4 regions of the Paenibacillus sp. SSG-1 genome follow, and region 2 is predicted to be linked to each of the others. Evidence: riboswitches for the same ligand, from Rfam matches in the RefSeq annotation. Region 2 holds a riboswitch; each other region holds the start of a gene.
What was found. Region 2 has a riboswitch for thiamine pyrophosphate ahead of tenA (thiaminase II). Riboswitches for the same ligand answer to the same signal wherever they lie in the genome.
Positions count from the first base shown of each region.

Region 1: it holds a riboswitch for thiamine pyrophosphate, as region 2 does, so the genes downstream of both, thiE (thiamine phosphate synthase) here and tenA (thiaminase II) in region 2, are expected to answer to the same signal.
Region 3: it holds a riboswitch for thiamine pyrophosphate, as region 2 does, so the genes downstream of both, BCV73_RS21210 (ECF transporter S component) here and tenA (thiaminase II) in region 2, are expected to answer to the same signal.
Region 4: it holds a riboswitch for thiamine pyrophosphate, as region 2 does, so the genes downstream of both, BCV73_RS26980 (ABC transporter substrate-binding protein) here and tenA (thiaminase II) in region 2, are expected to answer to the same signal.

Region 1 covers NZ_MBRK01000001.1:385,313-392,935, forward strand. The annotation lists gene BCV73_RS01960 (NADAR family protein) at 1-305, shown strand, start outside; gene BCV73_RS34710 (hypothetical protein) at 311-496, shown strand; gene yhbH (sporulation protein YhbH) at 602-1,759, opposite strand; TPP riboswitch at 1,998-2,107, shown strand; gene thiE (thiamine phosphate synthase) at 2,252-2,899, shown strand; gene thiS (sulfur carrier protein ThiS) at 2,883-3,080, shown strand; gene BCV73_RS01980 (thiazole synthase) at 3,089-3,868, shown strand; gene thiO (glycine oxidase ThiO) at 3,895-5,040, shown strand; gene BCV73_RS01990 (S-layer homology domain-containing protein) at 5,610-6,836, shown strand; gene BCV73_RS01995 (DUF5704 domain-containing protein) at 7,536-7,623, shown strand, end outside.
Region 2 covers NZ_MBRK01000001.1:2,064,027-2,071,649, forward strand. The annotation lists gene BCV73_RS09735 (hypothetical protein) at 1-183, opposite strand, end outside; gene BCV73_RS09740 (class I SAM-dependent methyltransferase) at 341-1,063, shown strand; gene BCV73_RS09745 (YrdB family protein) at 1,169-1,495, shown strand; TPP riboswitch at 1,630-1,734, shown strand; gene tenA (thiaminase II) at 1,874-2,572, shown strand; gene thiM (hydroxyethylthiazole kinase) at 2,569-3,417, shown strand; gene thiD (bifunctional hydroxymethylpyrimidine kinase/phosphomethylpyrimidine kinase) at 3,414-4,229, shown strand; gene BCV73_RS09765 (carboxylesterase/lipase family protein) at 4,421-5,923, shown strand; gene BCV73_RS09770 (alpha-L-fucosidase) at 6,159-7,442, shown strand; gene BCV73_RS09775 (sugar phosphate isomerase/epimerase family protein) at 7,467-7,623, shown strand, end outside.
Region 3 covers NZ_MBRK01000001.1:4,567,040-4,574,662, forward strand. The annotation lists gene BCV73_RS21190 (WIAG-tail domain) at 1-197, opposite strand, end outside; gene BCV73_RS21195 (YheC/YheD family endospore coat-associated protein) at 565-1,668, shown strand; gene BCV73_RS21200 (energy-coupling factor transporter transmembrane component T family protein) at 1,860-2,672, opposite strand; gene BCV73_RS21205 (ABC transporter ATP-binding protein) at 2,669-4,279, opposite strand; gene BCV73_RS21210 (ECF transporter S component) at 4,272-4,883, opposite strand; TPP riboswitch at 4,963-5,076, opposite strand; gene asd (archaetidylserine decarboxylase) at 5,357-6,151, shown strand; gene BCV73_RS21220 (SDR family oxidoreductase) at 6,170-7,027, opposite strand; gene BCV73_RS21225 (phosphotransferase enzyme family protein) at 7,053-7,623, opposite strand, start outside.
Region 4 covers NZ_MBRK01000001.1:5,880,302-5,887,924, forward strand. The annotation lists gene BCV73_RS26960 (MBL fold metallo-hydrolase) at 1-416, shown strand, start outside; gene BCV73_RS26965 (CGNR zinc finger domain-containing protein) at 430-1,029, shown strand; gene BCV73_RS26970 (hypothetical protein) at 1,092-1,388, opposite strand; gene BCV73_RS26975 (VOC family protein) at 1,566-1,952, shown strand; TPP riboswitch at 2,027-2,139, shown strand; gene BCV73_RS26980 (ABC transporter substrate-binding protein) at 2,357-3,406, shown strand; gene BCV73_RS26985 (thiamine-binding protein) at 3,461-3,754, shown strand; gene BCV73_RS26990 (ABC transporter permease) at 3,751-4,509, shown strand; gene BCV73_RS26995 (ABC transporter ATP-binding protein) at 4,540-5,352, shown strand; gene BCV73_RS27000 (TatD family hydrolase) at 5,394-6,248, shown strand; gene BCV73_RS27005 (hypothetical protein) at 6,312-7,127, opposite strand; gene nfsA (oxygen-insensitive NADPH nitroreductase) at 7,386-7,623, opposite strand, start outside.

The DNA of each region.
Region 1 (7,623 bases), 1.7 Mb from region 2:
AGCAGGCCAAAGATCTGGGACGGAAGGTGAGAGGATTCGATCCGGCCGTATGGGACCGGGAAGGGTACTCCATTGTGGTCCGGGGAAACGAAGCGAAATTTTCCCAAAACGACGATTTGAAGCAATTTCTGCTGGGTACCGGGCAGCGGGTGCTGGTAGAGGCCAGTCCTGTGGATTCGATCTGGGGCGTTGGGTTGGCCGCGGATGACGAGGCGGTCCTGAACCCGCTGCTGTGGAAAGGGAAGAACCTGCTTGGCTTTGCCTTGATGGAGGTTCGGGACCGGCTGCAGACAGAGGGAGCATAGGGATAGTGCGTAGCATGCACGTCGTGCATGCGGGGCCCAGCGGGAGTGAAGAACTTGGCAGCCGTAAGGAGCACGCTGGCAATGAGGAGCACATTGGCAATGATGAAAATGCCGTCGGTGAGGAGCTTGGCAGGAGTCAGGATCAGTCGACTATGGGAAAAAGGCTGCACATCGAGGGTCATGCTATATAGAGGTCACCCGGCCATGCAAAAAGGTCGTTGTCGGTTACTCAGCGTAACGGGACAACGACCTTTTTATATGCCGTAACTTTGCGTTTGATGAGGCGGTGTTTCGGCTTAGGTCAGTGCGCCTTCCTGCTTTTTAAAGAACGTACGCAGCGCCTGGTAGACTTCGCCCTTTTCTTTGATGACGTAATACATGAACTGATCGAGTTTGATATTCCGGTACGCGGACATCAGCGTGCTGCTCCTGTTGTACTGGTTGACCTCTCCGTAACCGAACATATTGCTGACTTTAAGCAGCTCGCCAATCAGCCGCACGCAGCGTTCGTTATCGGAAGTCAAGTTGTCGCCGTCCGAGAAATGGAACGGATAAATATTGTACTTGGCGGGCGGGTAGCGCCGGTCGATGATTTCCAGCGCTTTCTGGTAGGCGGACGAGCAGATCGTGCCCCCGCTTTCGCCCCGGGTAAAGAAATCCTCTTCGGTGACTTCTTTGGCCTCCGTATGGTGGGCCACAAAGACGATGTCGACCTTTTCGTACTGGCGGCGCAGGAAGCGGGTCATCCAGAAGAAGAAGCTGCGTGCACAGTATTTCTCAAACGTGCCCATGGACCCGGACGTATCCATCATCGCAATGATGACCGCGCTGGAATGGGGAACGACGACGTCCTCCCACGTTTTGTAACGCAGATCGTCTGGGCTGATATGGTGAATTCCCGGCTTGCCGCTGGTGGCGTTGCGCCGCAGATTTTCCAGGATCGTCCGCTTCTTGTCGATGTTGGACTGCATGCCTTTTTTGCGGATGTCGTTGAACGTGATCGATTCGGTTTCGACTTCCTGCTGCTCTTTCGGCTTCATATTCGGCAGCTCCAGCTGATCGAACAGCATGTTCTCCAAGTCTTCGAGGCTGATCTCGGCTTCCATAATGTCTTGGCCTGGCTGGTCGCCGGCTTTTTCGCCTTGACCCGGCTTTTGCACCGGATCCCTGCCCAGCACGTCTCCCACCTGGCTGTCGCCGTCTCCCTGGCCGACATGCTTTTGCTTCTGGTAGTTATAAATGAAACGGTATTCATCGAGGCTCCGGATGGGTACCTTGATGATTTGCTTACCGTCCGACATCACGATGTTTTCTTCTGTGATCAGGTCGGGCAGGTTCTGCTTGATGATTTCCTTAACCTTCTCCTGATGGCGGACCTGATCCTGGTACCCTTTCCGGTGCAGTGACCAGTCCTCCTTGGACACCACAAACAGCGAATGATCGTCTGATGGCATGTTCAGGCACCTCCCATGTTCCCATACTCAGCACAAACTTTGGCTTGTTAAACATTTATATTCACGGGCGGGGACGATATGTGATGACGCAAGAGATAAAATAAGAAGTTTGCCGCACCCAAATATATGAAATTTTGCGAGAATCGCTGCTATGGATGAGATAGGCGTTCCGATGCGGGTGATCTCACTCTGGCTATTGCCAAAAGTCAGCAGTTTGGGCTATAGTGGTTGTGAAATTAAATAGGAATGCGGGTGCTGGATGAAGTCCGGCTGAGATGGCAGCCTTATGCTGCGGACCGTTAATCTGATCCAGGTAATGCTGGCGTAGAGAATATCATTCGAATTGCGGTGCCATTCGTGTATTTCTCGAATGGTTTTTTTGTGTTAACCGGGTAAGAGGGCGCTTTCGCAAGGGCGAGGGCTTACCCTTCGCGATGATAGAAGCCGGCATGAAATGGAGGGAAAGGCAAAGGGAAGAGAGGAGAAGCAGTCATGGTCGATTTTCGTCTGTATGCGATTACCGGCGAGACGTTCCATCCGGGACGCCGGCTGGTGGACGTGATGGAGCAAGCCATTCGGGGAGGCGCGGACATCGTTCAATTCCGCGACAAAACAAGCGGAAGAGAGGAGCTGCTGCGCAAGGCGGCGGAGCTGCGGGAGCTGACCCGCCGCTACGGCGTTCCTTTTATCGTGAACGATCACGTTGATATCGCGATGGAGGTGGACGCGGACGGGATTCACCTCGGTCAAGGCGATATGCCGATCGCGGAAGCCAGAAAGCTTGTCGGCTCCAAGATCATCGGCATATCCACCCATGCGATTTCAGAAGCGCAGCTCGCCGAAGCGGAAGGGGCGGATTATATCGGCGTCGGGCCAATCTATGCGACGGCTACGAAAGCCGATGTGGTGGATCCGGTCGGTCTTTCGTACGTTCGGGAAGTCGCCGGGATCATCAAGATCCCGTTTGTGGCGATTGGCGGCATCAAGCTGGGCAACGTGGACGAAGTGATCCGGGCCGGTGCGAGCCGCGTCTGCGCGGTGAGCGAGATCGTCGGCAGCCCTGACCCGGAAGCGGTATGCCGGGCGTTCATTCACAAGCTTGAAGGTAGAGGAGGAGCGGCGGATGGAACTGGTCATTAACGGAACAAAGCGGGAGCTGGCGGCCGAGACGGTAGCCGATGTCCTCCGCCTGCTGGGGCTGTCCGGCAGGCCGGTCATGGTGGAAGCGGACGGACAGGTGCTGAAGATCGAGCAGTGGGAGACGACTCCGGTTGTACCTGGAATGAAGCTGGAGCTGGTCCATTTCGTAGCGGGAGGTTGAAGGGAAAAATGAGCAGAGATAATTGGCAGGTTGGCGGACAGGAACTGTCGTCGAGGTTGTTTTTGGGGACCGGGCTGTTCCCCGATCCTTATGTGCAGATGGAGGCGATCAAAGCTTCGGGAACCGAGGTGCTGACGTTCGCTATCCGCCGGATCCATCTCGATTCGGTGGAGGATGATTCGATTTTGCAGCATGTGGAGCCTCAGAAATACATCTACCTTCCCAACACGTCCGGGGCGACAACGGCCGAAGAGGCGGTCCGGATAGCCCGGCTGGCGCGGGCTTCGGGACTCAGCGACTGGATCAAGGTGGAGATTAGTGCCAATAAGCGCACGCTCCTGCCCGATCCGATTGAAACGTTAAAAGCGACGGAAATATTGGTCAAGGAAGGTTTTACGGTACTGCCGTATATCTCCGACGATCCGGTAATCTGCAAAAAGCTGGAGGAGGCAGGGGCAGCCGCGGTGATGCCCGGTGCAGCGCCCATCGGGACCGGCCTCGGCATTCTGAATCCGTACCATCTCGGATTGATCGTGGAGGAGCTGTCGGTCCCTGTCATCGTAGATGCGGGGCTGGGGACAGCCAGCGACGTGGCGCTCGCGATGGAGCTGGGAGTCTCCGGCATTCTGATGAATACCCCGGTGGCCAAAGCCAAAGACCCCGTGATGATGGCCCGGTCGATGAGGCTGGCGATTGAGGCGGGGCGTTTGGCCTACTTGTCCGGGCGGATTCCGAAGAAGAAATATGCTTCGGCCAGCAGCGGCCTGGAATCGCTCGTCATCGAATAAAAAAGGATGGACAGGGGGCTGTAACAATGAGCGGAGACATCATTGTCATGGGGGGCGGCATTATCGGATTATCCAGCGCGCTGGAGCTGCGCCGCCGCGGCCTGAACGTCACACTGCTTGAAAAGGGACCCTGCGGCGGGCAGGCCTCCGGCGCGGCGGCAGGGATGCTCGCTCCGTATTCGGAGAACGTGGAGTCGCCGGACGAATTCTTCCGGTTGTGCCGTGAGAGCTTGTCGCTGTATCCGCAGTGGCAACAGGCGGTGAAGGACATCTCCGGCGTTCCTTTTGAATATGCCGAAACCGGCAGCCTATACGTGGTGAGGCATGAGGCGGATCTGCTGGCGCTGGAGAGCCGGCTGGAATGGCAGCGGAGCTGGGGCTCCGGTGGCGAAATATTAACGGGGAGCGAGCTGTTCGATGCTGAGCCGGGACTGACCCGCGAAGCAGTAGCCGCCCTGTGGACTCCGGTGGAGAGCCATGTGTATGCCCCGGATTTGACGGAAGCGGTCAAGCGGGCCTGCCTGGCCTCCGGCGTGCAGATTCATGAGCATCTTGGCCGGATCGAGCTGGCTGAATGGCGGGAGCGGGTTGCGCTGTGGGCGCAAAATGGCGAGCGGTTTGAAGCGGACCGGCTGCTGATCAGCACCGGTGCGTGGGTACAGGAGATGTCGGAACCCCTCGGCATCCGGATTCCCGTACATCCGATCCGGGGGCAAATTTGCGCCTACAATTGGAACGAGGAGCGCGAGCCGCTTCGGCATTTGGTGTTCACGAGCCAGGGGTACCTGGTCCAAAAAGCAAACGGAACGCTCGTCTGCGGCGCCTCGGAGGATATCGCCGGGTTCGATACGTCCGTCACGGACAAAGGGATCCGGCGGCTGACGGAGTGGAACAAGCAAGTGCTGCCTGTTCTTGGTGAGGTGCAGCCGTTTCACCGCTGGGCGGGACTGCGCCCGGCGGTGCTGGACGGCCGGCCGCTGATCGGGCGACTGAACGATGCCGGCCATATTTTTGTGGCCGCGGGTCATTACCGCAACGGCATCCTGCTCAGCCCGGTCACGGCCGCGCTGATCGCCGATAGCGTGGAGGGCAAGCCGCTGCCGGAGTGGTGTGGAGCGTTCCGGCCGAACCGGTTCGGTGAGGTGCAGGCGGGCGCTTTTTCGGGGAATTAGAGGATTGGCGTCGTTAAACATTGCTTGTTCTAGCTGATAAAAGTACGGACAATATAAAGTTATTCGTTTGGCATGAAGCACATGGCAAAGCAGGAATGCATTCCTGCTTTGTTTTTTTGTGTCGGGCGACGTAAAACTACTTGTAGAACACGTATCTTATATATCCATTAAACCCATATAATTGAAGTGATGATGTATAGTGATAATTAATGACAAATTTTGCGAAAATCCTGTAGTATACTGCAAGTAGTCCTATGCTAAATAGGAAAGAAGTTTCACAGGAATACATAAGGAGGTGCGGCTGCTTAGGGCCACGCGTGGGCAAGCAGTCCCGTCGGTTAAGAAAACATATTTTTTAGCAAGAGAGTTTAGAGCAACGAAAGAAGCAGGAATTCAGTTGGTAACAGGTTGTCTGGAACAGCCAGGAAGTCAGGAGTTTACCTGGTAGTCAGTAAGTTAGATGGTACCTAGGTATCGGAAACAATCAGAAAGTTAGAAGGGATCAGGGAAGTTAAGAGATTTAGTAAATGCAAAGCATCATATTTTAGGAGAACAGGAGCGGAAGAAGTATGTTCAAAGCGATGTTGATGACCATTTTTGCCGGGGTGATGATTCTTGGAACAGCAGGAGCAATCGAGCAGCCAGTGCCGGCTGCCGCGGCGGCGGCTTTTAAGGACGTGTCTGTGTCCCACTGGGCGTATCAGGCCATTAACGATGCGGTATCCAAAGGTTACCTGAAAGGAGACGGCAGCGGAAAATTCAGACCAAATGACCCGGTTACACGGGCTGAATTTGCGGCGATTTTGGCCAGGGTGTCGACAAACGAAAACGCTGGCGGAGCTGCGGCATTTTCCGATTTGGCCGGGAACTGGAGCGAAAAGGAAGTGAGTGAGGCAGTAGGGAAAGGCTTTTTCAGTCCGGCCGATTACACAAACGGCTTTAAGCCGGGCACTCCGCTGACGCGGGTGGAAATGGCGAAGTGGATGGCCTCGGGACTGGCGGCCCGTGACGGAGAGTATAAGCAGGCGCTCGAGGACACGAAGGACACCATCGTTCCGGTGACGGAGTATTACAAAGGTGGCTTGAACAAGGCCGACTATCCGTATGTATCGGTCATGCTGGGAACGGGACTGATGTCCGGGTACCCGGACGACAGCTTCGGCGGTGGCAAAACGACCACGCGTGCGGAGGTGGCGGTGATCATTCAGCGTTACGAGACGACGCAAACGAAGGCGCCAAGCGCTTTTAAAGGGTTGAATGAGCTGCGGGAAGTGGGGACGACGGGTACGAATCACAGAACTGTTATTCCTGCGTATCGAGATCCAGATAATGGTCACACTCTTCAAACTATCTTAGGTAAAAATATTAGCCTGCGGAATGGCACTGGAAAGGTGAAAATTAATCATTTTATCTTTTTGAGTGGATTCGATTCAAATCAAACTGGTAGTATCTACGGTCGAATGTTTACGGATAGGGAAACTCACTTTGTTAAAGAATCATACTTGGTCTTTGTAGATTCCTCGGTTATCCCTGAATCCGAAACATTTGAACTATCTAGTTATACTAATGGATTGACTTCTGATCTGCAGGGTGGAATTAGAGTTTTCGGTCAATCTCCAGTAAGGTTTGGATATAGCACGCTGCCTAATGATGGTAGAAATTTTTTTGTTAAAGGAAAAGAAATAAAATTCTGGAGTTATTCAGCTATACCGAGAACCGTAACACATGGGAATAGCGTTCTTAATAGCATTTTTGCTGATGATGGTTCTTACGGGGTTATCATCCTACAGAAGTAATAGGAGGATACTCAAGTGATAAAGAACTACAAATACAAGATTATATTATCTTTATTTATACTTTTGATTGATATTATATCCCCGGCAAGAATTAATATTGCAATTGCAGAGAGTTACCCGCCTGACAGTATCGTTTCACCGCCTGGTCCCCAAACTCGACAAGTAGTAACCAAAAGAGTAACAGCAAAAGCACCTGCAAAGCCAGGCATTTACTGGTATCAACTAAATGATGGATCATTTCAAGCCGATAGAAATGACAATGGTATAACCGACCATGCTGCAATGGGTGGATCAGACAGTGCTCCTTTTCCAGTCGAAACAGAAACTGGAGCAAAGATTAATACATTGGAATACACACCTGGTAACTTTTTAGATGAAGGGGGACAACAGATACCAAAGACTTCAGTTGAAAATGTAAAACTGGTCAAAGAAGAATCAGAATACACAGTTTTCGCCTACTTTAGAGCTGGCACAGAACACAATCCAAATATAGTTATTTTAAATGACAATATTAGCTTACTATTGTGGGTTAGAACTGGTGGAAGTATTCCATTTACTGAACGTACAAAACTAGATATAAACGAACGTCCTAATGGTTTCCCTAAATTTCAAGTCAGATACGACATCAACCTTAACCTCACCTGGGAAGGCACCGCCAAAGAAATCAAGGAAATGCGGGTGATTCCCGCGAGTGCATCGATGAAACCCGGGGAGAAGAAGAACTTTAAAGCCGAGGTACGCACGAAGCCTTTCAGCGTGAAGGGCGATACGAGCTTCGGCGACTTCG
Region 2 (7,623 bases):
ACTGTTCGTTACGAAAGCGTGTTTATCGGACAGCCACCCCGAATACACTGGGTCATGCAGCAAGGCTTCAAGCAAGGGATTCAGCCGGATCAGTATGATGTTGGCCAAACCCTGTCCGGAGGCATCCAGTATGCAGGTGAGGATCATACATAACGTGAGCCAAAAAGAAACGCTTTTTAACAAAGACAATCCCCGCCTTCAAACTTGTTCTTGTCATTTATAACGCATCCTGCGGCAATTAAGTTATGCACAGCTTACATAAAGCTGGTTTATTTATATCCAACCTTTCTGTTGGTTGGTATAATATGGTGGTGAATAGCGAGTCTACGGAGGTGGTTGCATGAAAGAGAAGGTGCTTGAAGCTTATACCAAGCTCGCCAAGGACTATGAACTGCATACCGATTCGGACAGCGGCGCCAATGCATACTACGAGCGTCCGGCCATGCTGGAGCTGCTGCCAACGGATATGTCCGGACTCCATGCCCTTGATGCAGGCTGCGCCGCAGGATGGTATACCGAGCAGTTCGTTTCCCGGGGGGCATCGGTATCGGCGATCGATTTCAGCCCCGATATGGTGGGCGCGGCCAAACGGCGAGTCGGCAGTCAAGCGGAGATTCGGGTTCACGATCTAAGCGAACCGCTGCCTTACGGTACGAATAAGTTCGACTTGATTCTCAGTTCGCTAACGCTGCATTACATCGAAGACTGGGATCCCCTGTTCCGTGAGTTTCAGCGGGTTTTGAAGCCCGGAGGAACGTTATTGTTTTCGGTGCACCATCCGTTTATGGACTTTACCGTTTTTAAGAGACCGGATTATTTTGTACGGGAGCTGCTTGTAGACCGGTGGACGAAGAAAGAGGCAGGCAGCGTTGAAGTAACGTTCTTCCGCAGACCCCTGCAGGAAATCGTCAATATGACGTCAAGCTGGTTTGTACTGGACCGGCTTGTCGAACCAAGGCCGGTTCCCGAGTTTCTGGAGCGGCTGCCGGAGTCGGCCGACTTCTACCAGCGGATTCTGCATCACCCGCATTTTTTAATTGTGAAAGCCCACAAGCCGGAGTGAGAGGGGAAGAGTCGCTGCGGTAGGCAAGAAACAATCGGCATAATTTTACTCTGAGAATGGCTTCATTCCAAAGGCCCTGACCGGCCCAAAACGGAGGGTTTGGCAATGATTGTGATCGACCTTATCTTTTTTCTAATGGAGCTGTGCGCACTGGCAGCCTTTTGCCTGTGGGGATTTAAACTGGATACCGCCTTGTGGATCCGTATCGTGGCAGGAATAGGTTCGCCGGTCGTTGTTGCTGTTTTTTGGGGCATGTATGTCGCACCGAAAGCGACCTTCCCGGTGACGCTTCCCGTCCGGGCTGTGCTGCAGCTGATCGTATTCGGACTGGCCGCGGCTGCGCTGTACGGATCAGGTTATCGAACGGCCGCTGCCATTTATGCTGCTGTCGTCATCGTCGAGATGATCCTTTCTTACGCGTTGAAAAGATAAACACTTGAAGGTGGAAGGAGATCCGCATAAACGATCGACAAGCTTTTTCCCGGTATCCCGCCAGCAGCTTTTTTTGTTTGACAACACCGGCAAACGGAGCTACAGTTATTCATGAACTTGTAAAATATCATACGAAAATCCACTAGGGGAGCTGCGGAGGCAGCTGAGACAAGCGATCGCTTGGACCCTTTGAACCTGATCCGGTTAATACCGGCGGAGGGAAGTGGAGCAGGCCTTTACATACGCAACTTTCTTGATGAGCTACATTCAGGATGACACTGCAAATAGCGGCCGCTCCATTTCGGGGCGGCTTTTTTGTGTTGGCTCCCCCGCGCCCCGACATGCGATTTTCGTCAAAATTAACGGAGGTGCATTATCATGGCCCGTTTTACCGAAGAATTGAGACACGCGGCAGATCCTATTTATCAAGCGATTTTCAAGCATCCGTTTGTACGGGGGATTGCGGAAGGTACATTGTCCAAGGAGCAGCTGATTCACTATGTGAAGCAGGATTTTGAATATCTAAATGCCTACATCCGGATCTATGGCATTGCCATATCCCGATGCGATTGCCGGCAGACGACCGCGCTTTTCAACGAACAGATTTCGTTTATTTTGAACAGCGAAACGCATCCCCACCAAAACTTTTGTGATGTCGCCGGTGTTGCATATGAGGAACTGCAAGGCTATCCGCTGGCTCCATCGGCCAATCATTACATCCGGCATATGCTGAACGTCGCCCACGAGGGGGGACTAGAAGATATTGTAGCTGCGCTGTTACCTTGCCCGTGGACCTATACGGAAATCGGCCAACGTCTTCTGGAGGAAGTCCAGCCGGAGAAATCCCATCCGTTTTATGAATGGATGCACTTTTACGGTGACCGGGAAAGCGGCGTGACGGTACAGCTGCGGCAGCTGCTCGACGAATGGGCGGAGGGCCTTCCTCCCGCAAGAAAAAAACGGCTGATGGAGCATTTTCTGACCAGCTGTCAGCTGGAGTACATGTTCTGGGATATGGCGTTTACGCTTGAGGATTGGCCGGTTTCCCTGGCTGCAGCGGAAGGGGTGGGACGATGACCGCCGATATGTTTCCGTCCGGACTCATCCAGCTTCCTTTACGGATAAAAGAGCAGCGTCCGCTCATTCACAACATAACGAATGTGGTCGTGACCAACTTTACGGCCAACGGCCTGCTTGCCCTTGGCGCCTCCCCGGTTATGGCCTATGCCAAAGAGGAGGTGGCCGATATGGCTCCGGGCGCCCAAGCCGTCGTCCTGAATCTCGGAACCCTGAGCAGCGAATTGGTGGAAGCGGCGATCATCGCCGGCCGATCGGCTAATGATCATGGCGTTCCGGTGTTCCTGGATCCCGTCGGCGCGGGAGCGACCGCATTTCGCACGGAGGCTGCGCTGCGGATTTTGCGCGAGGTCCGCGTATCACTGGTTCGGGGCAACGCAGCGGAGGTTGCCCATCTCATTGGTGAATCCGGCGCGATAAAAGGCGTCGACGCAGGGGAGGCCGGGGAATCCGCTCCCGCCGACTTGGCGGCACGGGCGGCACACCGTCTGGGGACGCTCGTCGCCATTACCGGGCAAGAAGATGTGATCACCGACGGAACGAGAGGATACTTGATCCGGGGCGGACATCCGATGCTGACCCAAGTCACCGGAACCGGCTGCTTGCTGACATCGGTGATCGCCGCCTTTGGAGCAGTCGAATCCGATCTGCTGTCCGCCGGCGCGGCCGCCTTGGCGTACTACGGTGAAGCGGCCGTTCGGGCATTTGAGCGGGCAGGCTTTGAGGGGCCGGGAAGCTTCCAAATCGCTTTCCTCGACGCGTTGTCTGTAATGGACCGGCATCCGCTGGAGGAAGGAACCATTACCGCTCTTCTGGAGTCGGCAGGAAGGGGATTTGTGCAATGAGCATCTCGAAAGCATTGACGGTAGCCGGTTCTGACAGCGGCGGCGGGGCAGGCATCCAGGCGGATATCAAAACGTTCCAGGAGCTCGGCGTATTCGGTATGTCGGCCATTACAGCCATTACCGTTCAAAACACACTCGGGGTACAAGGCGTTTATCCGCTTCCTGCGGCTGCGGCAGCTGAACAAATGGATGCCGTGGGCACCGACCTCGGCGTGGATGCGGTCAAAACCGGTATGCTGTTCAGCGCGGATATTATTGAGGCCGTCGCAGGACGTATAGCCGCTTTTGGCTGGAGGAATGTGGTCGTCGACCCGGTTATGGTCGCCAAAGGCGGCGCGCGGCTGCTGCAGCAGGACGCGGTAGACGCGCTGAAGAACAAGCTGCTGCCGCTGGCTGCTGTCGTCACGCCGAACATTCCGGAGGCGGAAGTGCTCGCGGGGATGGCGATCCGGTCGATGGAGGAACGCTGCGAGGCGGCCTACCGCATCGCGGCTTACGGTCCGGCGATGGTTGTGATCAAGGGCGGACATGACGAATCGTCTGACAAGGCGGTTGATCTTACTTTCGACGGAAAATCCTTCTCGACCCTGGAAGGGAGTCGGATTGACACGCGTCATACGCATGGAACGGGATGCACCTTCTCGGCTGCGATCGCCGCTGAGCTGGCTAAAGGGAACCCGGTCAACGAGGCCGTACGGACGGCCCGTGAATTCATTCAGGCGGCCATCGAGAACGCGCTCGGCATTGGCGGCGGGAGCGGTCCGACGAATCATTGGGCCTACCGCAGCCAAAAGGAAGGGGCGGCAAGATAGAGGCAGCCGATACCTGCCTGCTTCACAAGCGATTAGCACCTGTCTATATAGACAGGTTTTTTTCTTGGCGCTGGCTTCCTTAAGTGGTCGTCGATAGATGGTTTTTTGCACCGGGCTTCGGTTAGGCTTTGTCCAATTTTTAGTGTTACAATGGTAGAACGATTCCAACGCTAGAAAGGATGTTAACGAAATTGGACCAACTCCTCATCCGTACTCATGATGGCCTGATTCAAGGATATGTTCAGAACGGCGTCCGGACTTGGAAGGCGATTCCTTACGCCGAGCCCCCCGTCGGCGAGCGGCGTTTCCGGAAACCGCTTCCTGCACGGCCATGGGCAGGCGTCAGATCCGGGGACATGACGGTACCGCTTGCGCCGCAGCCCGTCAACCCTACGGGTGGCGCTTTTAGACTGAAACGGGATCAGATCCCGCAGTCCGAGGACTGCCTGTACGTCAATGTGTGGGCCCCTGACGAGCCGGCATCGCAGCCGCTTCCGGTCATGGTGTGGATCCATGGCGGCGCCTTCGTGACGGGCGGCGGCGGACTTCCCATTTACGACGGCTCCGAGCTGGCGCGCCGGGGAGGCTTGATTGTCGTCAGCCTCAGCTACCGCCTGGGTCCTCTCGGTTTTACGCATTTTTCCCCATTTTCCGGAGAGTCCGAAGACGGTTATGTAAGCAACGCCGGTCTGCTGGATCAAATCGAAGCGCTGCGCTGGGTAAAGCACAACATCGCCGCTTTCGGCGGAGATCCTCAGCAGGTAACCGTATTTGGTGAGTCGGCGGGAAGTATGAGCATTGCGACGCTGCTCGCAATGCCTGCGGCACAAGGCTTGTTCACCCGGGCGATTATGCAGAGCGGGGCTTCCCAGGCGATCTCGGACTCCCATGGCAGGCTGCTTACGAAGGGACTGCTGGATATCCTTGGCATTCCGGAAGATCAGCTGGATCGGCTGCAAGAAGTACCGGCAGAGGATATCCTAAGAGCGGCAGACGAGTTAAAACAGGCGGCGGGAGCAAGTGCCGTCATGCTGTTCCAGCCGGTCGTCGACGGGGAGCTGCTGCCTGTGACGCCCTTGGAAGCGGTGGCCGCCGGTTCCGCGGCCGGCATCGAGATCATCATTGGTACGAACCGGGATGAGGGGGCGCTTTTTATACCGGAAGGCATGCCGATGCTGACCAAGGAACAAAACGCCCGGGCGTATACAGCGGTGACCGGATCGAAGGAAGCGGCGAGCTGGATCGAAGCATATCCGGCCACCGTGGAGGGACAGCGACAGGCGATGACCGAGCTGTTCTTCTGGAGGTCGGCCCTTCAGTTCGCAGAAGCCCAGCTGCCGCATGCGGCGGTATGGATGTACCGTTACGATTATGCGATGGTGCCGGGCGATCCGCTGCTGGGAACGGCCTTTCATTCAGCCGAAATTCCGTTTGTGTTTAACAATCTCGACTTGCTTGCAGGCGCAGGTATGCCGGTGAACGAAGAGATGAGGAGCGTGGCGGATCGCATGCAGGAGGCCTGGACGTCTTTTGCCAAGCGCGGACAGCCCTCAACGCCTTCTCTGCCGTGGCCTGCGTACGATGCGGAGGAACGCTGGACGATGGTGTTCGGTGCAGACAGCGCGGTTACCCGTGATCCGGACGCGGACAAACGGCGGATGCTGACCGGCGTGTCTGACAGGAGAACAACTTAAACTTCCTATGCCAAAAGGTCACGCCTGGGAATCCAGGTGTGACCTTTTTATCATAAACCATGACGGTATTCATTGATGACTAGATTTCGTGCGAAAAAAGTGAATTTGAATAAAAGGGTATCCCGGATGCCGGAACGAAGAATAAGGGAGTGCCGTCCGGCAGTGCAGTAAGCAAGTCTGTCGAATTTTGCTGCGGCACAAGTCAAGAAAACAGCTATTGGAGGGCGAATAGGGCATGAATCCGCGTTTTGAAAGAACGGCAACATTAATGAACGACCGCTTTGGCCTGTTTATTCATTGGGGATTGTATGCGATTCCGGCCAGAGGCGAATGGGTACGGAGCCAGGAGCGCATCACGAATGAACAGTACCAAGCCTATTTTGAGGAGTTTAATCCGACTCTGTATGATCCGCGTGCATGGGCCAAGGCGGCCAAAGCGGCCGGACAGCGCTACGCCGTGCTGACGACCAAGCATCACGACGGCTTCTGCTTGTTTGACAGCGAGCTGACGGATTACAAGGCAACGAATACGCCGGCTGGAAGAGACCTGATCCGCGAGTATGTCAATGCGTTTCGCGAAGAGGGGCTGCAGGTCGGTTTCTATTATTCCTTGATCGATTGGTACCATTCGGATTATCCTGCCTTCGGCGACCGCCAGCACCCAATGCGTGCGGAAGAATCGTACAAGAACCGGGAGGAGCAATTCGACCGGTATTTGGAGTATATGCACGGACAGGTCCGGGAACTGCTGACTAACTATGGAAAAATCGATATGATGTGGTTCGATTTCTCATATGATGATATGACCGGCGAAAAGTGGCGCGCCACCGAGTTGATCCGGATGATCCGCTCCCTGCAGCCGGACATCGTCATCGACAACCGCTTGGGCGGCAATATTATGGCGGCGGAGCCGGAGGAATACGCGGGTGACTTCTTCTCGCCTGAACAGATTATTCCGCCGCGCGGCATCGTGAATGACCTGGGCGAGCCGATTCCGTGGGAGGCATGTATCACTCTAAACGACCATTGGGGCTACCATGCGACGGACAAAAACTATAAGTCTCCGAGACAGGTCATCCGTGCGCTGGTGGAATGCGTCAGCAAAAACGGCAATTTGCTCCTAAACGTCGGACCGGACGCCAAAGGGGAAATTCCGAAGGAGTCCCTGGCCATTTTGTCCGTTGTCGGTGAATGGCTGCGCCGGAACGGGGACAGCATTTACGGCTGCGGGATTGCTGCACTTCCCAAGCCGGAGTGGGGGCGGTATACGCAAAAAGGCAATAAGCTGTACGCCCACATTTTTGACCGCGGCATCGGACCGATCTACTTCCAGGGACTGAAGGGGAAGATCAAGAAGGCCCGCCTGCTGTCGGACGGCAGCGAGCTGCACGTGGAAACGCCTTGGATGGCCGATCAATATTCGGATACGGACAGCGGCGCGTTTATTCACCTGGCAGGCGGCGATCTGCCGGATGAACTGGATACGGTCATCGAACTGGAACTGACAGAAGAAATTTAACAACAGACCGGAGGGATTACGCGAATGAAGCCTGGAGTAAGTACATACAGCCTTTTGCAAGCGATTAAGGCGGGAGAGATGACCGTACTGGACGTCATCGACTGGATTGCGGAGCAGGGCGGGGAACATATGGAGATCGTACCGTACGGATTTACGCTGGAGGATCAGCCGGAGCTGGCCG
Region 3 (7,623 bases), 2.5 Mb from region 2:
TGCTGGACATCTTCCTTTTCAAGGACTGCATCAGGGGCAATGGATCGGATTTCCGCATATGAATCAAGTTGGTTTGTCTTTGGCGCCGTTACTTTGCTTTTACGGATCAGTTCCAACTCCTGAATTTCAGGATTATCCACGAAATAGAGGTTCTTGTTCGGTTGTTTAACCGTCCGGCTTTTATTTTTCTTCTTCAAAAGACCTCGCTCCTTCCTGACCGGATGCATCTTGGGCATCATATGCGAACAAATAGGCCGTTGTCACTGATTTCCCGGTTTTTGTAACGATTTTGAACTAGCCAATCGGATGAGTGCTTCCGGCAGAACAATCCGGGAGGACGGGATCACAAATATTCAGGGATAAAAGGTTGAAGTTCGGGGGATGATCGAGGGACATCCTGAGGGACATGAGCGTCACCTGCCCACCAATAACTACTCTGTGCATTCATCCTTTCACCGTTTGAGAAAATAGGCGGCACGTTACGGACAAAGACCCTTGCTTATAGCAATCTATGGCATAGGATATATAAAAAGTGGGATGACGGAATGCCAGGGAGGGATGAACGTGTGGATTTCTGATGTTGGAATTCTGCTGAATGCAGCGGTGCACCGGGGAATTCCCGGCGGAAAGACGGGAGCGGAATCCCTCGTCAATTATGAAGAGGCGGCCCGGATGTTCGGCTTAAGGCCGTGCTATATGAAACTACAGGATATCGATATTGAACGCCATGAATGTTCGGCGTTTGTTCTCAGAGAGGGAAAATACGTTTACACCAGGCTTCCGCTGCCAAGGGTCATTCATAACCGGGCCATCTACTTTGACGGGCGGTCAAAAAATAGAATTCAACGTCTTATAGACGGCGGATATATGATATTCAACGCCCACAATCGGTACGGGAAAGATGAAATTCATCACTTGCTCGAAAGTAACCCGCTGCTTTCGCAGCATCTTCCCGATACGACGATCGCCGCCCCTTCCTCTGTCCAGGAAATGATGCGGCGATATCGTGATCTGATATTAAAGCCTTGCGTCGGCAGCGTCGGCAGAGGAATTATGCGCCTTCACGCCCACGGCCAGCACTGGTATCTTACTTATGCCCGAACCGGGCGATCCCTGGGATGGACGACGGTTCGCTTGAATAGACAACAACTTCCGGGCATCCTGCTGCGCCGGATCTCCCAGGCGCCCTTTCTTGTCCAGGAACGCATCGCACTGGCGGAATATAAACAGCGGCCTTATGACCTTCGCGTCTCCATCCAGCGAGGCATCAGCGGCAGCTGGAGCCTGACGGGAATGTATGCCAAAGTCGCCGCATCCCGAATGTTCGTCTCCAATGTCGCTCAAGGCGGCAAGGCCTTCCCGGCCGAACGAATTCTGGCCGAAAGCCTGCCGGGGTTATCTGCGGACAGAATCTCGGATAGCGTACATCAGCTCGCCTTCGGCGTGGTCCGGCAGCTGGAGCAGCATTTGCCTTTTGCGGCGGACCTTGGCCTGGATATCGGCGTCACGAAGGGCGGCAAGCCGTATTTTATTGAATGCAACGGACGGGATCAGCGTTACGGCTTCCGAAACGCCAATATGCCCCAGTATTGGAAAAAAACCTATCGTGAGCCCATGGCCTATGCCCGGTACCTGGTAAATCGGCAGCACGCCGGCATAGGACTTTGAGCACGGATCCCGGGTTAGTCTGCCATAAATTGTGCGCAACCTCCGGAAATCCGATAAAGCAGGTAAAAACGCAGAACGGGAAACCGGGAAAACAACGGATGCCGGACAAAAAGATGCTTAAACGAAAGACCGAAAATGCGTCATGCTGCTTTTTCGGTCTGTTCTGCATCGGCTAATAGTTATCATACGGCTTAACCTTGTCCATGGTACCTGACATCTTCGATGCCGAACCAGGGAACGGCAGCGGCCGCATAGTACGCAGCCGCTAGGGCAATGACGAACATGAGAATTGCCAGCCCGTCATACCTGCTGAAAGCCGACGGATAATAGTACGTTCTGCGCCCCGACCCGCTGAACTGCTTCGCTTCCATCGCCACGGCAACGCGGTGCGCCCGGCGGATGCTCTGCGACAGCAGCGGCACCGCATACAGCCGGACATGCTGAAGGAGGCCACTCGGCCCCCGGCCTGTCCGTACGCCGCGGATCCGCAGCGCCTGCCTGCGGATGAGAAACTCCTCCCATACGATGGACAGCAGCCGGATCGACGCCATGAAGCTGTATGCGAATTTGGGGGGAAGGCGAAAATTTTGCATCAGCGAATAGAACAGCTTGACGGACGGCGTGGTCATGACGAAGAGCAGTCCTTCTGCCGCAAAGGCAATCGCCCGGAATCCCAGGTGCAGCCCGCGGTAGAAGCTTTCCTCGGATACGCGGAACAGCCCCCACTGCCACCAGACGTGATCCCCTTTCCCGAAAAGGATCATCGTCAGGGATGAAGAGACGAATACGAGGCTGAAGGAGAGAACGAGCAGCCCCACCTTCCATGCCGGATAACCGCTGAGCAGAAACAGGAGGGCGATGTAGACCGCTGCCTGATAGACGGCAAAATCAATGCTTCGCGTCTGAATCGTAACGATAAACAACATGATCAGCACGGCGAGCTTCAGCGAGGGATTCGCCCGGTGCAGCCAGGTATGACGGCTCGGAGTCAAAAACCGGTTCATCCGCTCACCTCCTCCTGCGCATCCGAAGCTGCGCCTTCTCCCTCAAGCCTCCGCCTCCCGGACTTTATCGCCATCAGGCTTCCGCCTTGGATTTCCCATACCTGGGTAGCGGCCAGCTCAGCGATTTCTCGCTCATGCGTCACCATAACGATCGCCGTGCCGCTGCGGCGAAGCGCTTCGCAGTATTCCAGGATGGCAAAGGCGTTGCGGGCATCCTGCCCGAACGTCGGTTCATCCAGCAGCAGCACCGCCTGGCGGCGGACCGCCGCGGTGGCAACGCTCAGCCTGCGTTTCTGTCCGGTCGAGAGCTGATACGGATGCCGGTTCTCCAAGCCGTGCAAATGAAACGTCTTCAGGCAGTCTTCGGCTTTACGCTCCACCTCAGCCCGCGACATGCCGCCCTGCATGTGAAGGGAAAAGGCCGTCTCCTCCAGTACTGTCTGGGCCACAAACTGAAACTCCGGGTTCTGAAACACGAACCCGATCCGGTCCGAAGGGCAGGTCCGCTTCCTGCCCCTTCCCTGCAGCAGCCTGCCTTCCAGCACGTAGCTGCCGGCGGTCGGAAGAAGCTGCATCAGGCTCAGCAGCAAGGAGCTTTTTCCCGCCCCGTTAGGACCGACAACGGCGACAAAATCGCCGGCATATACCTCCGCCTCTTCCACCATAATCGCCGGCGCATCTCCGCGGAGACCGACAAACCCCCGCAAGGAGAGGACCGGCGCCGCCAAGTCCGCACCTTGCTGCGGGGATTGCACCAGGCCGCTGTTCCATGTATCCCGGTGACGGATATAATCCTCCCAAACGCCGGGATACCAAATGCCATTTTCCTGAAGGGTCCGGCGGTACGCCGTGAAGATTTCGGACGGCTTGCCGTCGGCCAGAATGCTTCCGTCCGGCGCGAACAGAACGATCCGGTCGACCCAGTTCACGATTTCTTCGATCCGGTGCTCGACGATCAGCACGGTCCGTCCGGCCGATACACCGCGAACCGCCTCCCAAATTTGCTGTCTCCCCTCGGGGTCCAGCAGCGCCGAGGGCTCATCCAGCAGGAGCACTTCCGGTTCCAGCAGAAGGACCGAAGCGAGCGCGAGCCGCTGCTTCATCCCCAGGGACAGCCGTTCAATCGGAGTGTGCAGCTCTTCGAGGTCCAGGCCGACCCGTCCGAGCGCCTCCCGCATCCGCGGCACCATATCCTCCCTGGCTACTTGGCGGTTCTCCAGCACAAACGCCAGCTCCTCATCGACATACGGCATGCAGAACTGAGTATCCGGGTCCTGAAATACATACCCGCACGAGCGGGGCTTCCGAATGTCCGCATATTTGAGCGGAACGTCAATGACCGCCGGAATCAACCCGCCGAGCACCTGCAGCAGCGTCGATTTCCCGCATCCGCTTGGGCCGAGCAGAAGCACCTTTTCCCCGGCCGGCACGGACAGGGAAACATCCTTGAACACGAACGCCTTCTCACCCGGAAACTTCAGGCGCAGGTCCGTTACCGAAACGGCAATTTGCCCGCTCCCTTGATCCGTCCTTTGATCCGCTCCTTGACCCGTCTCATGCACCGCCGAATGCTGCATCGTCGCGATACCCCGGTTAGTCTCAGTCATGATCGAGCGCTTCATAATCCTTGGCTGTCACCGGCCGGAGCAGCTGGGTTACTCCGGTTGCTTCCAAAGCTTTGGTCAGGGCATACGCGAGGTACCCTGCGAGTACCGCCGAGCTGATTAACCGCATCACGTACTTCAACACAATCATCCATGTCGTATAGTCCGTGACGTAGCCGTAGTACACATCCACCAGGAATGATCCCAATCCCGAAGCCATGCCGGCCAGCGCTGCTACCCCCATAGAGAATTTGCGGTAACGGAACAGGGCGAAGATCAGCTCCGCGGCTAGACCTTGCGCCACGCCGTAAATCGCCAGCTGAAGGCCCCATTCACTGCCGAACAGAATTTCTACGTGAGCCGCGGCAACCTCGGCCAGGAGGGCTACGCCGGGCTTGCGGATCAGAAGCGCGGCAAGCGTCGAAGCGAGGAACCACATGCCGTACATCAGCTCATCCGCTTGGAAAAACAACGGCTTGAACAAGTCGTTCACCGAACCCCAAAAATGGTACACCACCCCGATCACGAGGGAGAGCAGAATCGTCACGAGCAGGTCGCTGAGCTTGAGCCCCTTCGGCCGATCCATCTGCATCGTACTGCTGTTCATTTGACAACATCCTTTCTTTTTCCAAAATTGGGCAATAAAAAAACCCCCTGGATAAGCGAGGGAGATCGTCAAATAAGCCCATAAAAGGACTTGAATTCTCTACGCTGGCATTATCCAGATCAGATTCCCGGTCAGCAGCGGTTCATTAGCTGCACTCTCAGCCCGATTCGCTCGAGCTCCCGTATTCCCATATGTACACAGATGAACGCAAGGCGCGGCATCGCCGCCTCCTGGTCCCGGAGCCATCGCCGTCCAAAGCGATAGATGCTTGGGTTCGATTCCGTGTAACAGGCACCTCGCCGCGATGAGTCGACGTCGGGCCCGTATTGATTCCAAAATACATGATCCTCGAAGGATTGGCAATACCATTTTTCTCCGGGGCGGTTTTCAGGATTTGTTGCATATTGATTTGGTAGCCGTTCTATGTCAATATATTCAGAGTGCTACAGGCACGTATGGAAGGGAGATTAGGCATGACAAAGAAATTACTGCGGCTCATGACAGAGCTCTCCTCGCGAAAGTGGCTCTCTTCCATGATGGGACGCTTCTCGCACAGCCGACTCAGCAGAGGGATCATCCCTACGTTTATCAAAAGCTATCAGATCCCGGCGCATGAAGCGGAGAAAGAAATCTATGAATACCGCACGCTCAACGAATTTTTTTCGCGGCGGCTGAAGCCCGGCATGCGTCCAATTCACGAAGGCGAGCACGTACTCACGAGCCCCGTCGACGCCAAGATCACCGCAATGGGTGAAATCACCTCAGGCACGATTCTGAACGTGAAAGGGCAGGATTATTCGGTGGCGGAGCTGCTTAATTTCTCTCCCCACCTGGAGTTATATAAACATGGCTATGTCTTTGTGCTGTACCTCAGCCCTACCGACTATCACCGGATCCACTCTCCAATCACAGGCGTGAAAGTGGAGAGCGAGCATATCAAGGGCCGGTGCTACCCGGTCAATGATTTTGGCATGACCCAGATGAAATCCGTGCTGTGCCGCAATGAGAGGCTGATAACGTATATCAAGGGAGCCCTGGGAGAAGTCGCGGTCGTCAAAGTCGGCGCCATGAATGTCAGCAGCATCCGCTACGACGACGAAACCGCCAATTCCTGGCGTAACGGCGACCCGCTCGCCTATTTTGAGTTCGGTTCGACCGTCGTGCTGCTGATCCAGGACGGCGCATTCACCCCGCGGACAGACCTCCGGACCGGAGATCATGTCCGCATGGGCCAGCTGCTCGGTCAGCTGCACCCGCATAAAGGCTGAACCGGAAGCGAATCCGGCTCAGCCTTTTTTGCTTAGGAGCGCGAGCATAATCCGCTGAAACCACCGGCCCGGAAGCAGCTGCTTGGCCTTCATCGTCCAGCGTGTGCCGGCAGGCAGCGCATAACGGAATGCCGGCTTGTTCATACGTGCGATTCTCGCGATCAGCCGGGCCACATCGGCCGGATCGCCGCGCTGGCCGGCGTTGTCACGGGAAAAGGCCATCACCTGGCTCAGCATCCGCTCGTAGGGTGACCGCTCGGCGGCGCTCATCTGCGCAAATCCTTTGTCCCAAATGGCCGTTCCGTACGAACCCGGCTCCACCACAACGACATCGACGCCGAATGGCCGCATTTCCAGGGCAAGGCATTCGCTAAATCCCTCCACAGCAAACTTCGACGAGACATAGGGGCCAAAACCGGGAAATCCGACAGCCCCGCTGACGCTGCTGATCTGAATGATTGTTCCCTGATGTGCCTCCCTCATCGCGGGAAGAACAGCCTGGGTGACCGCAACCATCCCGAAGAAATTCGTTTCCAGCTGCGCCTTCCACACGTCCATCGGAATCTCCTCGATCATTCCTCCGTATGCGGTACCTGCATTGTTCACAAGCACGTCAATGCGTCGGTGGGATTTCAGGATGCCCGATACCGCCTCAAGCACCTGTCCCCCGTCCGTCACATCCAGCCTAACCACGTGAATATGCTGTATTACCCCCGCCGTCTGCGCAGCGTCCATCAGCTCCCCGCTCGCTTCCGGCCTTCGCATGCCGGCAAAAACCGTGTATCCGGAGGCGGCCAGCTCCACGCTGGCCAGCAGCCCGAAGCCGCTGGAACCGCCCGTGACCAGCGCGACCGGCCGCTCATCATGTCCTCCCAATTGCGCTCCACTCCCCGTTCAGATGTTATTTCGCCGGAAACAAAAACGGCTCTTCCGCCAAGTAGCTGCGGATCGCGGACAGAATATACCCCTTCTGTTCCTTCAGCGACGGAATTTCCTGCGGGTTGCCGGCGTGAAACGCCTGATTCTCCAGGACCGCCTGCAGGAAAAAGGTTTCCAGCATGGACACGCTCTCCTTCGGAAGAAGTCGCATGCTTTCGTACCCGTCCAGCAGCATGCTTCGCTGTGCCGGGTACAGACCGATGAGCGCCTGCGCCAAGTCGTATGCATAATAACCGAACCCGCAGCGGCCAAAATCGATCGGGCAAGGTTCCCCGTCCGTGAATACAACGTTCCCTTCGTGGAGATCCGCATGGATCATACCGTACCGGGAAGGGCCCGGAGGCCATGCGGCGATCCGCCCTCTGATGAGGTCCGCCGCCTGTACATAAAGCGCCCATTCATCGGAACTCAGAAAGGCGCGGTGCCGCCGTTCCAGCCGCTGCATATCTTCTGTCAGGCTCGCAGCCCCCCATTCGGGTCTGACGAACCCTTCCGGCGGAACAAAGCTCTGCGCAGCCTGATGGAGCCTGGCC
Region 4 (7,623 bases), 3.8 Mb from region 2:
GCGCAGCCGCCACGTACTCCGTCGACGGGGTCGGAGACGTGCAGATCGCCTGGGCGCTGAGCGACGGCGAGCACCGCCTGCTCCACTGCGGAGATACGCTGTGGCACGGTTACTGGTGGAAGATTGCCGCGGCTCACGGCCCATTCGATGCGGTATGCCTGCCGGTGAACGGTGCCGTTCTGGAACGTCCTGATCGTCAGCCGCCCAGCGGCATGCCGATTACGCTGCTTCCGGAACAAGCGGCCGCGGCCGCACGCGTTCTCGGGGCCAAACGGCTGGTGCCGATCCACCATACCGCCATCCACCATCCGCCTGTATACCTCCAGACTCCCGATTGGCAAAATCGCCTGCGGACTGCAGTTGGTGATACAATGGACATAGCATTCCTGAACACAAAGGAAACGATTACTCTATAAAGGATGACGCATCATGGATAAATCCCCTTCCCGCAATGTGCTGGGAGGCGCCCTGTGGATCAATCTCGCCAATACGGTGCGCATGCGGGAGCACCGGGTCACGGATATGCTGGAGGAGCCAGGTTATTTAGACGAATGGCTTCACGATAATGAATTGCACGGCTTGAACAATACCGCAGGGGCAGCTTCAGCTGTGCCGCGGGAAGACCTGCTGCCCGAACTGCTCCGTCTGCGCGGCGTGTGCCGGCTCGTTCTAGAAGACCTGGACCATGGCGGTACCTTGTCGGATGAGGCATTCGCCGCCATGGAGGCCGAAGCTTCGCGGTTAGACGTGGCGCTTCGGGCTGAGCGGGATGCGCAGGGCACCCCCCTTCTCATCACCTACGGGCAAACCGCCGTCCAAGGCGTGCTGTACCCCATCGTCCGCTCCCTCTTCGAGACGCTGGCAAGCGTATCTTCGGACCGCATCCGGATCTGCGAGCATGACGACTGCATCCTGCATTTTGTGGACACCTCTAAGAGCGGCAAGCGGCGCTGGTGCAGCATGGACACTTGCGGCAACCGCCATAAGGCGGCCGAATTTTATGCGAAGAAGAAGCAGCGCGGGAACTAAAATAAGCCTGGGATCGTCTGATGGACATCCCGGGCTTTAATCAAATGAGCCTGTTGCGTTGTTCACTGCCCTTGATTTATATGGCGGACACTCTCCAGTTTAGCTCCTTTGTCCAACGACTTGTAGGAGTATGTCGATAAGTACGTTTTTCCGACCTCTAACAAGTTCCAAGTGTTTTCATTATCGACTTTAATTTTAAACGCTCCTTCTTCTTTACTATGGGTTTTCTCGGCGACAATCCAGTATGTCGAGCCAATGAGCTGCTTATCGAGTATCGTTATGTCCCCTCCACTGGATGTTGGCCCGGTACATGCTGTCAACATACACATGAAAAGCCATGCTGCAATTATTTTTTTCAAGACCCTCTCCCCCGTTCCTGACTATTTCAATACCTAACGAAGCCACCAAGCAGCCTATCATTTATAAACAATGATGTTTACATAAAGTTGCCTTACACCTCGGATTTAAATGCTATAATAGCCTTAATTTAGGGCAAACCCATTACTTATAAGTACTATGAAAAGGAGCTTATACATATGGCTAATAAACGTTTGGATCATGTCGGCATCGTCGTACGGGATTTGGAGTCAACCATCCGATTTTATACCGAGATCGTGGGCCTGGAGCTGAAAGGCAGGCTGACACACACCAACGGCGTGTTCCAGCTGGCGTTTCTCGGCTTCGGGGGCAGTAACGAGACGGAAATCGAGCTCATTCAAGGCTACAGCTACGACCTGCCGGCTGAGGGCACGGTGCACCATTTTGCGATCCATGTCGACGATATTCAGAAGGAATTTGAGCGGATCCAGGCGCTCGACGGCGTGGAGCTGATCGATCAGGAAATCGTGACCCTGCCGAACGGATACCAATATTTCTTTATCTATGGTCCGGAAAAAGAATGGATCGAATTTTTCCAGAGATAATCTGGAATCGGGCGGATGTCTGGACACCCCCATGGGGATGGACTATAATATGGGAGGAAAACAACCCGAAAACCTTATAGAATCCGGGGTGCTGGAATTGGCCGGCTGAGATTGTATCCCTTCAAGATACTGACCCTTTTAACCTGATCTGGGTAATGCCAGCGTAGGAAACCGTTTGTCACGGCATACAAGCCGTGCTGATCTTGCGCATATGAAGCGTCCCGTTTACGGGGCGCTTTTTTCATTCATACTAGTGAAAAACGGGATTACGCCTTGCGAATGCTTCGATGATTCAGTCACTCAGATCGGCTTACGATTCTAAATATAACGGGGAGAGGGGATCACCGGTCGGTGCTTCCACAGAGAGAACAAGAACGGCCGGACATCAAAGGAGAGAGAAAGCCATGAAGAACAAATCCATCGGCCTGCTGCTGGTCTGCATGCTCGTACTGGCGCTTGCCGGATGCGGCGGCAGCCAGAACAATACGGGCGGCGGAGAAGGAACATCCGCTTCCGACACCACGGCAGGCCAGGACAACACCGCAGCGAAGCCGCTGAAGGACGTCAAAGTCGTCCTCGACTGGACGCCCAACACGAACCATACTGGGCTCTATGCTGCCAAAGACTTGGGCTATTATAAAGAAGAAGGCTTGAACGTCGAGATCGTGCAGCCGGGCTCCACCGGCGCCGACGCCATGGTCGCTTCCGGCAAGGCGCCCTTCGGCGTAAGCTATCAGGAGAGCGTGACCCAGGCCCGCACGCAGGGCGTGCCGCTCGTCTCGATCGCCGCGGTCATCCAGCACAATACGTCGGGCTTTGCCGCACCGGTAGACCGGGGGATCAAGACGCCGAAGGATTTTGAAGGCAAAACCTACGGCGGCTGGGGCTCCCCTGTGGAAGAAGCCGTCATGGGCTCCATCATGGAGATCGACAAGGCGGACGTGAAGAAGGTAAAAATCGTCAATATGGGCGACGCCGATTATTTTACCGCCGTGAAGCGGGACATCGACTTCGCCTGGATCTTCTACGGCTGGACCGGAATCGAGGCGAAGCTGCGCGGCGAGCCGCTGGACATGCTGTATGTCAAAGATTATTCCGATAAGCTGGACTACTACACACCGGTTCTCGTAACGAACGAGAAGCAGATCAAGGATGACCCCGAGCTGGTTAAAGCGTTTATGCGCGCGACCGCCAAAGGTTATCAGTACGCGATCGACAAGCCGGAAGAAGCTGCCAACCTGCTGCTGAAGGACGTGCCGGACCTCGATAAGCAGCTGGTGATCGAAAGCCAGAAATGGTTAAGTCCTAAATATCAAGACGACGCAGCCCGCTGGGGCGAGCAGAAGGAACAGATCTGGAAGGGCTATTCCGACTGGATGTACGATCACAAGCTGCTGGACAAGCCGCTGGACGTGAAGAGTGCGTACACGAATGACTTTTTGCCGGAACAATAAGCAGCACATAACCTAAGAGATACCGTAACCTATGAAGAGAGGAAGTAGATTCGCATGGCCAATACGCTGTTAAGCATTCAGGTGATCCCGAAGACGCCGGGCAACGAAGACTCTTACGCCTACGTCGACCGTGCCATTGAGGTCATTCAGCAGTCCGGCGTGAAGCATGAGGTGCACCCGCTGGAAACGACGATGGAGGGCGAGCTGGAGGAGCTGCTGGACGTCGTGCGCAAAATGCACGAAGCTCTGGTGGCCGCAGGCAGCCCGAGTATCATCTCCCAGGTCAAAATCGCCCATAATCCCGGCGGAATCAGCATGGACAAGCTGACGGAGAAGTACCGTCCATGAGAAGCTGGTGGAAAAACGTATGGCCGCCCCTCGTGGCGGTCATCTTCTTTTTGCTCGTGTGGCAGCTGCTGACCTCCCTGTTCCATATTGAACAATGGATTTTGCCTGCGCCGAGCGACATCGCCCGGGAAGCCGCGGCCGCTTCCGGCGGCTTGTGGGAGCATGTATGGGCCACGCTGAAGCTGACCGTGTTCGGCTTCGCCATCGGAACCGCCATCGGGCTGGTCATCGCACTGATTCTGCATTTGATTCCGTTTTTAAAACAGGCGCTGTATCCGCTGCTCATTCTAAGCCAAAATATCCCGACCATCGCCCTCGCCCCCCTGCTGATGATCTGGTTCGGCTTCGGCCTCCTGCCCAAGCTGATCGTCATCACGCTCGTCTGCTTTTTTCCGGTGGCGGTCGCCGCCCTGGGCGGCTTGAAGCAGACCGATCCCGTCATGATGAACTACATGCGCATGATCGGGGCGGGCAAGGGCCAAATCTTCGCCAAGCTGGAGCTGCCCCACGCGCTCCCTTCCATCTTCTCCGGCATTAAAATTGCCGCCACCTACAGTGTCATGGGTGCGATTATCGCCGAGTGGCTGGGGGCCGACAAGGGCATCGGCTATTATATGATGCTGCAAAAATCGGGCTACCGCACCGACCGCATGTTCGTGGCGATCATGATCATCGTCGTGCTGAGCCTGCTGATGTTCGGGCTGATTGCGCTGCTCGAAAAATGGTTCGTCCGCTGGAAGCCGAAGCAGGGCTAGCGGGCCAGGCCGGAAAGGAGAAATACCGTGATGAATAAAAAAACCGCGCCCGCGCTGGAGATCGTCTCCGTCAGCAAAAGCTTCAAAGAGAAGCGCCGAACACTGCCGGTACTCAGCGACATCTCGCTGACCGTGGGCCAAGGCGAATTCGTGTCCATCATCGGGCCGTCGGGAAGCGGCAAGAGCACGCTGCTGCACGTGATCGGCGGGCTGACCCGCCCGGATGCCGGCACCGTCCGGATGAACGGCGCCGAGGTAACCGGGCAGCAGGGGCATATCAGCTACATGCCGCAGCAGCCCGCCCTGTTCCCTTGGCGGACGATCGAGGACAATGTGCTGCTGGCCCAGGAGGTGCACGGCCCTGTCAGCCGGGAGGCCCGTGAGGACGCGCGGCGCTGGCTCGCCAAAGTCGGCCTGGCCGGCTTTGAGAAGGCGCATCCGCATACGCTGTCGGGCGGCATGCAGCAGCGGGCGGCCTTTCTCCGCGCGCTGCTCAGCCCGCAGGAGCTGATGTGCCTGGACGAGCCGTTCAGCGCGCTCGATGCGCTGACCCGCAGCGACATGCAGCGCTGGCTGCTCGACATTTGGGAAGAGAACCGCCGCTCGGTTCTCTTCATTACGCACAACATCGAGGAGGCGCTGCTGCTCTCGAGCCGCATTTACGTCTTCTCGAGCCGGCCGGCCGCGGTGCTGCACGCCATCGACGTGCCGTTTCCGCGCCCGCGGCGCGAGGAAGTGACAGAGGCTCCCGAGTTTCTGCAGCTGAAGCGTCAGCTGAGCGAATGGATGCGCGAGGAGCAGCGAAAAATGCAGGCTGCACAGCAAGGAGGTTCACGCCAATGAGCGGCAACCACAGCGAAGTAAAACCCGCAAACGGCCAAGAGATGGTCCTCGACCGGGCAGCAGCGGCATCCGCATCGCCGGCGGAGGCGAATCGGTCGCCGCTCGCGCCCTTGATCGATGCCCATATTCATCTCGATACTTATAAGGAGCACGAGACGCAGGCGCTGCTCGGGAGCCTGAAAGATGCAGGCGTCGCAGCCGTCATCGGCGTGTCCATGGATTTGTTATCGAGCCAAGCCAATCTGAGGCTTGCCCAGGCTTGGCCCGGGCAGGTCTATCCCGCCTTCGGCTTCCATCCCGAGCAGCCGCTCCATGCTGACCGCGAGATCGACGCGCTCTTCGGCTGGATGGCGGAGCATGCGGACGACATGGTCGCCGTCGGCGAAGTCGGCCTGCCGTACTACTCGCGGCTGGAGGCAGCGGAAGCCGGACTTCCATGGGATAACGGGCCGTACGAGGCGCTGCTTGAGCGCTTCGTCCGTTTTGCCCGGGACCATGACAAGCCGATCGTGCTGCACGCCGTGTACGAGGATGCGGATATCGCCTGCGATCTGCTGGAAAAGCACGGCGTCTCCCGTGCCCATTTCCACTGGTTCAAAGGATCGGCGGACACCGTGCGGCGCATGGCGGATAGCGGATATTACGTCTCGTTTACACCGGATATCGCCTATGAGGCGGAAATCCAGGAGCTCGCGCGCCGTTATCCCGCCTCCCAGGTGATGACCGAGACCGACGGGCCTTGGCCGTTCGAAGGGCCGTTCGCCGGTCAGATGACCCATCCCCGCATGACCGCAAAGGTGGCCTCGGTATGGAGCAGTCTTCGTGGCGTCCCCCTGCCGGAAGCCAGGGCGCTGCTGCATGCCAATGCCTGCCGTTTTTACGGCCTTCCGTGCTAAATCAAAAAAGGGTCTGCCCGCTACGGACAGGCCTTTTTCTTTTTACAAAACCAGGATATGCCCTTAATACAGCTTCTGCTTGTTTTCAATCTGCTTGGTATCCAGATTCAGTTCCTGATAATAGATCATGTTTTTGTCCACCTTGGTCACGTTGAAGATAACGCCGGTCTTCCGGGACGTTTCGGGACCCTTCACCACGGTGACGGTCTCAGCGAACACTTCGTCCGGTTCCGGTACGGCTTTCAAGGAATCTACACTGATCTGGCTTCGGTACGTATTCGGATGCTTATCGAAATATTCCGAAGACCGGATCAGCCTGCCATCCTCGTCCCATCTGGGCTCGCCAAAGGTGTTCAGCACCGCGTAGGGCTTCAAATCTCCGGTATAGTAAAGCTCCGATTTATAGCGGTCGGGATTGCGGCTCGTTACCCGGGTGACGATAAAGTAAGGCCCGGTAGGGCTTAGGGATACGCTTGACTCCTTGGCGCTGTATGTATGCTTGATGACGAGCTTTTCCGTTTTCGCCTGAAAGTCTCCGAAATAGACCTCGAAGCTGCTGCTGGCCGTCGATTTGATGTATACGTATTTTTGGGTGAGCCGGGAATAGCTCAAGCTTTTCACGGTCCCCGCGTTCGTCAGGGCCTTCATCTGATCGGCAAAAGAGGCGTTACTCCCCTGAACTCCCTGCTCCGCTGTTCCAGCTGCCCCACCTGATGAATGCCCGTTCTCCACGTTGCCAGGCTTTCCTGCCTCCTCGCCGGCGCTGATGGGAGCAGGAGTCCTTCCAAGGCCGTCATTCAAGCCGCCCGGTTCCGTGCAACCCGCCAAAGCCAGAAGCATACAGCATCCCGGCAGTACCATTTTGAATCTTGTCCGCATGTATGGCTGCTCCTTTTCCATAAAATAATCTTTTCTATATCTTTTAATCTGGGATAGCGATTATAAGCATTATAGAGACCCCTGCTTGTCTATAAAAGGGTGGCTCCGTTACTTTTGGATGAAGGTTTTGTCACCATTCCTAAGTTATTTACCCAGGAAAAGGAAAATTGGCACAACAGACACAATAAAAAAAGAGACCTGCGCTATTTTAAACGCAAGCCTCTTTTTTATCATAATCGAGTTACGGCGGCTGCCGGTTTATTTTTTCATAAAGCCTTTACCGCTCAAAAACTCCCGCATATGCAGCCGGATTGGCTCGGCCAAACGATCGGCCATAATCTGCGACCATGGCGTATCCCGCTTGCCGCCGGTACGCTCGGACAGGTAGCGCTGCATCGTTTGATCATATGCCTGCACCGGCTCCTGAATCCGCTCCTCGTTGTAACCGTTGCGGTGCAGAACCGCCTCCACCGGCAGACGCGGACGAATGCCCGGC